Regions from separate parts of the Nonomuraea sp. NPDC052265 genome, predicted to be linked through region 2. Evidence: riboswitches for the same ligand, from Rfam matches in the RefSeq annotation. Region 2 holds a riboswitch; each other region holds the start of a gene.
The links. A riboswitch is a leader RNA that binds a small molecule or an ion and turns the genes downstream of it on or off. The one in region 2 is predicted to bind cyclic di-AMP.
Positions count from the first base shown of each region.

Region 1: linked by a shared signal. The riboswitch ahead of ACIHAD_RS22940 (CHAP domain-containing protein) and the one ahead of ACIHAD_RS18965 (hypothetical protein) in region 2 are both predicted to bind cyclic di-AMP.
Region 3: linked by a shared signal. The riboswitch ahead of ACIHAD_RS40075 (coiled-coil domain-containing protein) and the one ahead of ACIHAD_RS18965 (hypothetical protein) in region 2 are both predicted to bind cyclic di-AMP.

Region 1 is NZ_JBIUBJ010000007.1:228,010-231,842, forward strand. Features, by position in the region: gene ACIHAD_RS22930 (glycosyl hydrolase family 18 protein) at 1-905, opposite strand, end outside; gene ACIHAD_RS22935 (luciferase family protein) at 1,149-1,496, shown strand; cyclic di-AMP (ydaO/yuaA leader) riboswitch at 1,760-1,897, shown strand; gene ACIHAD_RS22940 (CHAP domain-containing protein) at 1,911-2,672, shown strand; gene ACIHAD_RS22945 (TetR/AcrR family transcriptional regulator) at 2,651-3,262, opposite strand; gene ACIHAD_RS22950 (DUF1348 family protein) at 3,361-3,819, shown strand.
Region 2 is NZ_JBIUBJ010000005.1:421,947-425,779, reverse strand. Features, by position in the region: gene ACIHAD_RS18985 (DUF4388 domain-containing protein) at 1-36, shown strand, start outside; gene ACIHAD_RS18980 (roadblock/LC7 domain-containing protein) at 69-440, shown strand; gene ACIHAD_RS18975 (hypothetical protein) at 466-837, shown strand; gene ACIHAD_RS18970 (alpha/beta fold hydrolase) at 846-1,727, opposite strand; gene ACIHAD_RS18965 (hypothetical protein) at 1,857-2,570, opposite strand; cyclic di-AMP (ydaO/yuaA leader) riboswitch at 2,748-2,882, opposite strand; gene ACIHAD_RS18960 (DUF5302 domain-containing protein) at 3,048-3,248, opposite strand; gene ACIHAD_RS18955 (MFS transporter) at 3,296-3,833, opposite strand, start outside.
Region 3 is NZ_JBIUBJ010000022.1:14,081-17,913, reverse strand. Features, by position in the region: gene ACIHAD_RS40085 (MarR family winged helix-turn-helix transcriptional regulator) at 1-78, opposite strand, end outside; gene pip (prolyl aminopeptidase) at 97-1,032, shown strand; gene ACIHAD_RS40075 (coiled-coil domain-containing protein) at 1,152-2,105, opposite strand; cyclic di-AMP (ydaO/yuaA leader) riboswitch at 2,111-2,249, opposite strand; gene galT (galactose-1-phosphate uridylyltransferase) at 2,318-3,388, opposite strand; gene ACIHAD_RS40065 (DeoR/GlpR family DNA-binding transcription regulator) at 3,385-3,833, opposite strand, start outside.

The DNA.
Region 1 (3,833 bases), on a different contig from region 2:
TTCTTGACGTGGTAGCCGCGCTGGTAGACGCCCCACTGGACGAAGTAGCCCAGCACCTTGTTGCCGCCGCCACCGCCGCCGCCCGTGGTGGTCGCGGTGATCTGGTTGCTGTCGGACGAGCGGTTGCCGGCGGCGTCACGCGCGCGCACGGTGTAGCTGTAGGCGGTGTTGGCGCTGAGGCCGGTGTCGGTGTGCGAGGTGCCCGTGACGGTGGTGACGAGGGTGCCGCCGCGGTAGACCTCGTAGCCGGTGACGGCCACGTTGTCGGTGGAGGCGTTCCAGGCCAGCGAGACGCTGTTGTTGCTGACGCCGGTCGAGCGCAGGTTGCCGGGCACCGAGGGCGGGGTCTTGTCGTCGCCGCCACCGCCGCCCGTGGTGGTCGCGCTGATCTGGTTGCTGTTGGCCGAGCGGTTGCCGGCCGCGTCACGCGCGCGCACGGTGTAGCTGTAGGCCGTGCCGGCGGTCAGGCCCGTGTCGTTGTACGTGGTGCCCGTGACGGTGGTGACGAGGGTGCCGCCGCGGTAGACCTCGTAGCCGGTGACGGCCACGTTGTCGGTGGAGGCGTCCCAGGCCAGGGCCACGCTCGTGTTCGTGACGCCGGTCGAGCGCAGGTTGCCCGGCACCGACGGCGCGGTGGTGTCGCCGCCGCCGCCGGAGACCTTCCACAGCGCCGCCACGTTCGGCGGCTCCCAGCCGGGCTGGGAGGTGTGCGCCTGGACGCAGACGTAGTCAACGCCGTTGTAGGTGACGACCGTGCCCGCCGTGTAGGCGGTCCACGGGGCCCAGGCCGCCGCGAAGGCCACCGTGCCGGCGGAGGCGATCGGTGGGGCGGCCACGGCCGCGGTCAGGGGCAGGGCCAGTGCCGCCACTCCTGCCAGGACCTTGCTCAGGATGGTGTGTTTCATGTCGCTCCGACATCCGTTTGGGGGGTGTGTGGGGAGTGGGATGGGAGACTTCTGGAGAAACTATTAGGAAAGTTTCCTTTAAGTTATGAATCGACGGTAACCGCTGCCTGGTGGAGCGTCAATACGTATCGGTCAGGCGTCCGTAATCGTGCCGGTCAGACCCGGGGCGCGCCCGTTCACGAGGGGATAACGGTTCAGGAACGGGGGCTGACGGCGGGCTGAGTCGTGGCCCAGCATTGGAGCGTGGCAGGAATCTCCGCCTGGCGGCGGACGCCCACGCGACGCGGGCCGTACGTGGTCCGCGCGGTCGCGGAGTTACGGTCCTGGCCGTCGCTGAACGTCAGCGGCACCGGGCGACAGATCGCCTTCGCCGTACACGGAACCGAGATCCTGCGCCTGGCGGGCCGGGACGAGATCCACGTACGGCTCACCGCCCCCGCCATCGGCCGCCTGGAGCCCCATCTGCGGGCGTGCGACCAGGTCCACGCCTGCCGCGACCGCGCCTGGGTCGCCGTGCAGGTCGACGCCGAGCCCGATCTGGAATTGTTGCTGGCCCTCACGAGCGTGGCGATAAAGGCGCACGTGGCCTGAAACGTTTCTTCGCGGTGCGTAGCGTTTCTCCTACGCACCGTCGAAACAATGGCTTCCATTTGCCTGGGAATTACTCACCGGGTAGCTTGGTTGTACACAGCCGAACGGGGAGTCGTCCCAGGTAGGGATGTCATTGCCAGGGAATTACCCTGGCGGGACCCGTGTTGTACAGAGTCGATGCGGATACACCGCGTCCGGGCGTCGCACATATACCTTCAGGCCCTTTCCTGGGCCCGGGAAGACGATGCGTCAGCCCTTTGCCTGACCATAGACCGCTGAATCCGCCTGTGCGCGGAACCGGGGACCCATGCGTCCATTGGGGTGAATCGGCACCACGGTGCCGTAGGGCAGCTTCCCGCCCGAACCCGTCAGCTAACCCGGCAAGCGGCACGGAAGCACAAGGAGTAATCCCTCATGGCCAAGCACCGTCTTCACCGTGCCTGCAAGCTCGACCTCGCCAAGATCGCCATCGGCGCGACCGCCGTCGTCGGCGTGCTCGGCACGCACGCGGCAGTGAACGCCGACGCCACCCACGCCACCGCCCACACCGCCGCCCAGACCGCCAAGGTCGCCGGTGTGGCCGTCGCCCAGCCGAACGTCGCTCGGTCGGACGTCGCCCAGCCGCAGGTCGCCACCGTCGGCTACAAGAACGCCGCCGGCGAGAGCGCCAAGGGCAAGGTGAACGTCACCGCCGCCCAGGTCCTGGCCGCCGCCCGCGCCCAGGTCGGCACCTCCGAGGACGCCAACGGCGGCGGCACCAAGTTCCAGAAGTGGTACGCCGACTCGCAGCGCGCCGCCGAGACCGCCGCGCGTGACGGCGGCAACCGGGCCATGTACCTGAACGCCCCCTGGTGCTCGATGTTCGTCTCCTGGGTCGGTGAGCAGACCGGCGCCCGCCCGCAGGTCGGCTGGGACGCCTACACCGTCTCCCACGCCAAGTGGTTCGCCGCCAACGGCCGCTGGGGCGCCGAGGCCAAGCCCGGAGCCGTGGTGTTCTTCTCCTGGAGCGGCAGCAAGAGCCTGAGCGGCATCCAGCACGTCGGGTTCGTCGTCAAGGACAACGGCGACGGCACGATCTCCACGATCGAGGGCAACACCGGCAACGGCAAGGTCGAGGAGCGCGTCCGCCCGACCTCCCAGGTCGTCGGCTACGGCTACCCGTCGTACGCCGCCTGATCTCCCTCTCGCGAAGAGCGCACTCCCTGCGGGGGGTGCGCTCTTTCGTGTGTGTGCCGGTCGACCAGGGTGGCGGCGGCGTGGGCGGCCGAGCGGGCCGCGCCCGTGTCCTCGGAGATCATCGCGGTCACGGTGGCGCCGTCGATCAGGGTGAGCAACTGCTCGGCGAGCAGGCCGGGATCCCCGGCGCCCGCCTTCTCGGCGAGCGAGCGCAGGTAGGCGCGCAGGCGCTCCTTGTGCTCGCGCACCGCCGTACGGACGGCGGCCGAACCGGCGCCCAGTTCGGCGAAGGCGTTGGCGAATCCGCAGCCGCGGAAGTCGTCCTCGGCGAACCAGCGTTCCAGCCACTCGAAGACCGCCGGGATGCGGTCGCCGGCGTCGGCCACGTACGTGGTGAGCGAGGACGTCCAGCGCTCGTCGCGCCGCCGCAGATAGGCCACGACCAGCGCCTCCTTCGACGGGAAGCACTGGTAGAGCCGCTTCAGCGAGACCCCGGACGCGGCCCGGATCTCGTCCATGCCGACCGCCTGCACGCCGCGGCGGTAGAACAGGTCGCCCGCGGCGTCCAGCAGCCGCTGCTCGTGATCCATGACACCCCTCCAGGTGCTTGCGGCGGAGAACGCTCGTTCTCTAGGCTAGCGCACACCTTCGGGAGAACGCCCGTTCTCTCGGTATGAGAGGACATCGCATGACACGCCCGCCTGTTCCGCCGTTCACCGAGGAGACCGCCCGGATCAAGGTCCAGGCCGCCGAGGACGCCTGGAACACCCGCGACCCCGACCGCGTCGCGCTCGCGTACACCGAGGACTCCGTGTGGCGCAACCGCGGCGAGTTCGTCACCGGCCGCGCCGAGATCGCCGCGTTCCTGCGCCGCAAGTGGGCCCGCGAGCTGGACTACGCCCTGCGCAAGGAGCTCTGGGCGTTCACCGGCGACCGCATCGCCGTCCGCTTCCAGTACGAGTCCCGCGACGCCGCCGGCCAGTGGTGGCGCAGCTACGGCAACGAGCAGTGGGAGTTCGACGGGTCCGGCCTGATGCGCAGGCGGGAGGCCAGCATCAACGACGTCCCCATCAGGGAGGACGAGCGTCGCGTCCTCGGCTCCCGCCCGCTGTCCGAGCACGGCGTGGACGTCCTCGGCGTCCGGTGACCCACGGCCCCGGT
Region 2 (3,833 bases):
CGGCGGCTGAAGAAGGCGCTGGAGGAGATGCCGTGAGGTTCCCCTCACGACGCAGGAGGAGGCCACCCGTGGAGCTACGGCAAGAGGTCCTGGCGGAGATGGAGCTCCTGCGCGGGCGCACGCCGGACGTCACCGGCAGCGTCGCCTGCACCGTGGACGGCCTGCGCATCGCCTGCGACCCCGAAGGAGAGACCGGCGAGCAGGCGGCGGCGCTGTCGGCCGCGCTGCTCGCGATGAGCAGCCGGATGCTGACCATGGCGGGCCGCGGGACGTTCGAGGAGACCCTCGTGTCCGGCACCGCCGGGTTCGTGGCCTTCTACGCCGCGGGCCCCACGATCGTCCTCACGGTCCTGGCGGGACCCGGCGCCAACGTCGGGCTCCTCCGGCTGGAGGGCAGGAAGACGGCGGCCTCCGTGGCCGCCGTGGCACGCAAGCACTGACCATCCCACCGAAGCGGAGGAAAGCATGGCAGGCATGGACGTCTCCCTCAAGGAGATGATGAGCATCGACGGCACGATCGGAGCGGCGATCGTCGACCACGGCAGCGGCATGGCGCTCGGCACGCTCGGCGGCTCGAAGGAGCTGGACCTTCAGGTCGCGGCGGCGGGCAACACCGAGGTCATCAAGGCCAAACTGCGCACGATGGACTCGCTGGGCCTCAAGGACGGCATCGAGGACATCCTCATCACGCTGACCGCCCAGTACCACATCATCCGCCCGCTCACGGGCCGCAGCGGCAAGGGCCTGTTCCTCTACCTCGCCCTCGACCGCAACCGGGCCAATCTGGCCCTGGCCCGGCACATGCTCAAGGTCATCGAGGAGAAGCTGGAGCTCTGAGCGCCGCCTCACGGTTCCGTGGCGACCTCCGGCCGTACGGGCGCCGCGGAGCCGGTGTGGCCGGTGATCTCGGCGATGATCGCGGGCCAGAGGGGGCGGGGCAGGTCGTGGCCCATGCCGGGGTAGGTGACCAGGCGGGCGCCCGGGATGGCGGCCGCGGTGGCCCGGCCGCCGGCGGGCGGCACGAGCTGGTCGTCCTCGCCGTGGATGACCAGCGCGGGCACCTTCAGCCCGGCCAGCGCCGCCGTACGGTCGCCGGAGCCCATGATGGCGGCGAGCTGGCGGGCCGTGCCGGCCGGGTCGTGGCAGCGGTCGAAGGCGAGCCCGGCCAGCCGGGCGACGCGTTCGCGGTCCAGCTCGTAGCCGGGCGACCCGATGACGGCCCAGGTCGCCAGGGCGCCGGCGACGACCGTCTCGCGGTCGGTCGCGGGCTTGGCCAACAGCACCGCGGCGGCCGCCTCGGTCGGCGGGGCCGCCTGGGGGCCGGGCGTGGACATGATCGAGGTCAGGCTCAGCACGCGCGCGGGATGCCGGAGGGCCAGCGCCTGGGCGATCATCCCGCCCATCGAGGCGCCGACGACGTGCGCGGCGGGCAGGCCCAGGACGTCCATGAGCCCGGCGCTGTCGTCGGCCAGGTCGTCCAGCACGTACGGCGAGGGCGCTCCCCATGGGGGGACGCCCTCGTCGTGGAGGTGCGTGGACAGGCCCGCGTCGCGGTTGTCGAACCTGACGACGTGGTGGCCCTGATCGGCCAGGAGTTCGCAGAACTCGTCGTCCCAGTGGATGAGCTGGGCGCCGAGTCCCATGATGAGCAGCAGGGGCCTGCCCGCGGGTGAGCCGAAGCTCTCGTAGGCGATCTCGATGCCGTTGGCGGCTGCGCGCTGGATCACAGCGACCAGAATGTCATTCTGGTCGCCCGGCGTAAAGGCCGGTATGTCCGCGGGTCCGCAGTCGATCCACGGGTCAGCGTTGATCCGCGGATCCGTCGTTGATCCGCGGATCCGTCGTCGATGCGCGGATCAGTCGTTGAGGAGCTTGCGCAGGCGCTCGCTGCCGAGCACCGCGCCGCCGCCGGCCAGCACCAGCACGCCGGCCATGACGGTGCCGCCCATCGCGACGGTCTTCCCGACGCCACCCTGACCGCCGGCGGAACCGGTCGCGTCGTCGGCGGGCTTGTCGGCCAGGACCGTGGGGGGCTCGGCCGGGTTGGCGTCGTACCTGCCCCACGCGCCGCTGGAGAAGGCCACGGGGTAGTTCTTCTTGCCCTTGCCGTCGCCCCACTTGGTGATGACGTAGTCGATCTTGATGTGGCCCTCGCCGCCGTTGCCGTCCACGCCGAGGGTGTCGGGGTTGAAGGTGCCGCCGGTCAGCTCGGCGAAGGTCTTGGCGTCGAGGTCCAGCATGACGCCGCGGCTGGAGGGCTCGCCGGGGCCGCGGTCGCCCACGAAGAACGGCATCTTCTTGCCGTTGTACGTCACGTAGCCCTCGGTCATGAGGGGCCAGCTGGGGCTGGCGGCCAGGCCCTTCTGCATGGGCTTGCCGCTGGCGGGGAGACCGGTGTCGCCGGCGCGGCCGGAGGAGTCGTCCCAGAAGTAGGAGGCCTTGGTGGAACCCTTGAGCAGGATCTTCTGGTCGTCGCCGGTGTCGGCGTGGGCGCCGGTGGCGGAAATCGTCAGCGCGCCCACGGCGGACACGGACAACAGGGCGAGAGAGCGCAGGCCAAATCGAGACATGAAGCAGTGAAGTCCTTCGCGAGGGGACAGGGGGAACGCGCGTGACTACGGTGCGTAACCGGGCAGAGCGCCGAAAAGGTGGTTACGCGGCGCGTGGGGGAAAGTCAGGGAAGAGACCGCTCAGTAGGCGGTCGTCACTACACTGTCCGGGGGTACGACGAGCTGGTACATGCGGTGAAGTCCTCTCCATCTCGCCTACCGGGTTAGCTGACGGGTTCGGGCGTGGAGATGCCCTACCGGCACATGGCCGGATTCACCCCAATGAGATGGTTCCCCGGTTCCCGACAAGTCGGGATTCGGCGCCAGCTGTCGCCCCTCTCCTGGTAGGGACTACGCCACCAGCTGGTAATTGGTTAAGACGGTACCCAGAGATTCGGACAAATACAAACGAATCGTCATGAACCGGGTAAAGATCTACCTATCGAGGTAAAGAGAAAGGGGGTACGGCATGCCGTACCCCCAGTTAAATCGGGCCTTTCAGCCGCCGCTCTTGCGCCTGAAGGATCTTTTACTCCCGGCCGGACCGTGCGCCCCGTGGATCTTCGACGGGTCCACGCCCCTGCCACCCGCGGCCGAGTCGGCCTGCTGATCACGCTTGCGTTCCAACGCCTCGCGGAACTTGCGCTTCATCTCGTCCTCGGGAGTCTCGCTGACTTCCGGCTCCGGTGTTTCCGCCATGAGGACCTCCTGGTATTGGGGACATCCACAGCTTCGCATGACGCCGCTTACGACGCGAAACCGGCCTCCACTCTGCTTTCCTGTGCCGGCGGCCGCTCCAGCCGCCTGCCGGGCATCATGACCAGCGCGACCAGGGCGATCACCGCGCCCGCCACGCCGAGCGACGGGATCACCAGGGCCGCCGCCGAGGCGTGCGCGGCCGCGAGTCCGTGCACGGGCGCGTCCGTGGTGATGACCGACGTGTACGCCGTGCCGGCCAGGGCCAGCGCCACCGAGCCGCCGATCTGCCGGAAGAAGGTGAGGTTGGCCGAGGCGGTGCCGATGTACCGCGGCTCGACGGCCTGCCGCACGGCCACGGTCAGTCCCGACAACATCGGCCCCATGCCGAGCCCGAGGAGCACCATCCACCCGGCCAGCCACAGGCCGTCGGTGTGCGGGGTCAGGTTCAGGCAGAGCAGGCTGCCGGCCGCCAGCAGGAACGGCGCCCCGACCAGCCACGGCTTGTACGTGCGCGTCCTGGACATCAGCGTCCCCATGAGCGCGCTGCCCGCCACCATGGCCAGCGTCATCGGGTAGATCCGCAGC
Region 3 (3,833 bases), on a different contig from region 2:
GTCGGCGTACAGCTGGGCGATCGCGCCGTCGGTGCGCTCCTGGAAGGCCCGCATCAGGGTGCCGAGACTCTGGATCACGCAGATATATTAGCGCTTATGTATTCTTCGATCGAGCCCCATGAGCAGGGCATGCTGGACGTGGGTGACGGAAACCTCGTCTACTGGGAGGTCAGCGGAAATCCGGACGGCAAGCCGGCGCTGATCGTGCACGGCGGGCCGGGCGGGGGCGCGTCGCCGGGGTGGCGGCGGTATCACGACCCCGAGGCGTACCGGATCGTCGTCTTCCATCAGCGTGGCTGCGGGAAGAGCACGCCTGACGCCGGGGAACCGGGAACCGACCTGTCGGTCAACACCACGGCGCACCTCGTCGCCGACATGGAGCGGCTGCGGGAGCATCTCGGGATCGAGCGGTGGCAGCTCGTGGGGGCGTCCTGGGGGTCGACGCTGTCGCTGGCCTACGCCGAGCGGCATCCGGAGCGGGTGAGCGAGGTGATCCTGTTCGCGGTCACGGCCGGGCGGGACTGGGAGATCGAGTGGATCACGCGGGACGTCGGGCGGATCTTCCCCCACGAGTGGGCGCGGTTCCGCGACTTCCTGCCGGAGGAGGATCGGGGCGGGAACCTGGCGGCGGGGTACGCGAAGGCGCTGGCCGACCCTGAGCGGCGGGAGCGGGCGGCGATCGAGTGGTGTGCGTGGGAGGACACGCATGTGAGCCTTGACCCGCAGTTCCAGCCAAGTCCGAAATTTCAGGATCCGGTGTTTCGGATGACCTTCGCTCGGCTGGTGACGCATTACTGGGGGAACGGGTGCTTCCTTGGGGGGAGGGACCTCGTTCGGGAGGCCGCCGCGCGCCTGGCGGGGGTGCCCGGGGTGCTCATCCACGGGAAGTTCGATGTCAGCGGGCCCCTGGAGACGGCCTGGGAGCTGCACCAGGCCTGGCCCGGGAGTGAGCTGCACGTGGTGGGGGAGGGGCACGGCGGTCTGGAGATGATCGACTTGCTGACCGCCGCGACGGACAGGTTCCGGAACTGACCCCGAACGCAGAAATACGGGCGCAGGAAGCCGGTTCCGTCCTGAACACCTCCTCGCGTCAGATGCGACGTGCTCACCTCTGACGCGAGGTCCCGTCCGGCGGACCCCGGAACCGGCTTCTAGTTCATCGAGATGTGCACGTGGTCGTAGTGGTTCTCGGTGACGCTGCCGCGGTCGGACATCGCGCGCCAGCCCGAGCCCTGGTTGATGCGCTGCTTCCAGATCACGTACTTGACGCCGAGCTTGGCCTTGTTCTTCAGCGCCCAGGCGGCCAGGCGGTCGCCGAGGGCGTTGTTGGCGGCGCCCGGCATGGTGCCCCCCGTACTCATCATGAAGTCGCAGGCCCGGCCGAGCGGGTGCTCGCCGCTGGAGCCGGACCGGAAGCAGCCCACCTCGTACGGCAGCGAGAAGTTCTTCTGCACCTGCGCGCGCATCAGCCGGGTGCGCGGCGTGATGTTGTCCGAGCCGGACGGCAGTTCGGGCGCCCAGCTCCCGTCGGACTTCTTGCCCGGACCGAACGGCACGAGGTCCTGGAGCTTCTTCTTGATGTCGTCGATGACGTCCTGGGCGTCGTCGCGCTGCTCGGCCACCTCCGCCGTGCCCGCCTTGAGCTCGGCCGCGAGCGCGGCGGCGGCCGCGGCGGCCTTCTTCTGGTCGTCGCGGGCCCTGGCCACGCTGTCGACGACCGCCTGCTGCTCGGCGGTGAGCTGTTCGAGCATGGCCGCGCCGTTGCCGTCCGGGGTCAGCATGAAGCCCGGCAGGGAGGCGTCGCCGCTCTGGTAGCGCATCCGGGCGATCTCGGCGACCCGCTGCTCGGCCGTGGCCACCGCCTGCTCGGCGGTGGTGAGCCGCTGCTGTGCCGCGGTGGCGGCCTGCTGGGCCTTGGCCAGCTCGACCCGCTTGAGGTTGTACGTCTCGATGAGCTTGTCCACCTTGCCGTTGAGCTGCTTGAGCTGGGCCCGCAGCTCGGCCTCGGACGGCTTGGGCGCGGCCGAGGCGGCGGCCGGATGGACGAGCAGGGCGGTGGCGGCGATGAGACCGATGGCAAGACTCGCGGGGGACGAAGCCGCCACGTGGTTGTTCCTCTCCCTCTGCCGGCCGGGTTAGCTGACGGGTTCGGGCACGGGAGCAGTCCCTACCACTTGCGCGGATTCACCCCGGATGCGATGGGTCCCCGGCTCCCGGGCAACACGCCCGGGATTAGGCGTACAGCGACCGTTATGGCCGATGTGTAACGGGATATTAGTGGTAGATCACGAGTCATGCGACTTTAAGGAGAAATCAATTAGTGATCGATTCGTGATCGCAGCATGCGTGCCGCCTCCTCCGGCAGCACGTCGTTGACGAAGGCGCCCATGGCCGACTCCGAGCCCGCCAGGTACTTCAGCTTCCCGGGCGCCCGCCTGATGCTGAACAGCTCCAGGTGCAGGTAGGCCAGCTCGCGGCCGTACCGCACCGGCGCCTGGTGCCAGGCCGAGATGTACGGCATCGCCACCCCGAACAGCGCGTCCAGCGCCCGCAGCACCGAGGTGTACAGCGGCGCGAACGCGGCCCGCTCCTCCTCCGACAGCGCCGCCAGGTCGGGCACCTGCCGGTGCGGATACACGTGCACCTCGAACGGCCAGCGCGCGGCGGCCGGCACGAACGCCGTCCACAGCTTGTTGGAGGCCACCACCCGCGTGCCGGCGGCCCGCTCGGCGGCCAGCACGTCGGCGAACAGGTTGCCGCCCGGGTGCCGGGAGGCGGCTCCGAGCTGGAGCTTCGTGCGCGGGGTCACGTAGGGGTAGGCGTAGATCTGCCCGTGCGGGTGCGGGAGCGTGATGCCGATCTCCTCGCCCCTGTTCTCGAAGCAGAACACCTGCTCGACGCCCTCCATGCCGGACAGCTCGGCCGTGCGGTCGGCCCACGCCTCCATGACCAGCCTGACCTGGGCGTTGGAGAGCTTGGAGAAGGAGGAGGAGTGGTCGGAGGTGAAGCACACCACCTCACACCGCCCGACCCCCGGACGTACATCACTCAATCCGCCGACGTCACCGTAAGTCCCAAAATTTCCGGAGAAAGAGGGGAAGCGGTTCTCGAACACCACCACGTCATAGTCGTGAGCCGGGATCTCCGACGCCCGCGTGTCGGACGACGGGCACAACGGGCACTCGTCGGCCGGCGGCAGGAACGTACGCGTCTGCCGATGACCGGCGATCGCGATCCACTCCTCGGTCAGCGGGTCGTAGCGCAGCTCGGAGGCCACCGGCCGAGGGTCGAGCGGACGCCGGTCGATCGCGCTCCGGTCGGCGTCGTCGCGCCGGTCGAAGTAGATCAGCTCTCGGCCGTCTGCCAGGTGGGTGATGGTGCGCTTCAAGGCGTGCCCTCCGCGATGATCAGTTCTCCGGCCCGTTCGGCCAGCTCGGTGCGTGCTTCCTCGGGCAACCCCGCGTCGCTGATGACCACGTCGGCCTCCGTCAGCTCGGCGATCGTGCTGATGCCGACCGTGTTCCACTTGGTGTGGTCGGCGGGGACCACCAGCCGGTGCGCCGCGGCCACCAGCTCCCTGTCGGTCTCGGACTCCAGCAGGTTCGGCGTGGTGAACCCGGCGCGCAGGCTCATGCCGTGCACCCCGAGGAAGAGCGTGTCCACGTGCAGCCGGCGGATCGCCGCCACCGCCACGGGGCCGACGAGCGCGTCGGAGGGCGTGCGCACGCCGCCGGTCAGCACGACCGTGCGGTCGGCGCGCGGGTTGCGGTGGAAGACCTCGGCGACGGGGATCGAGTTGGTGATCACGGTCAGCTCGGGGACGGCGACCAGAT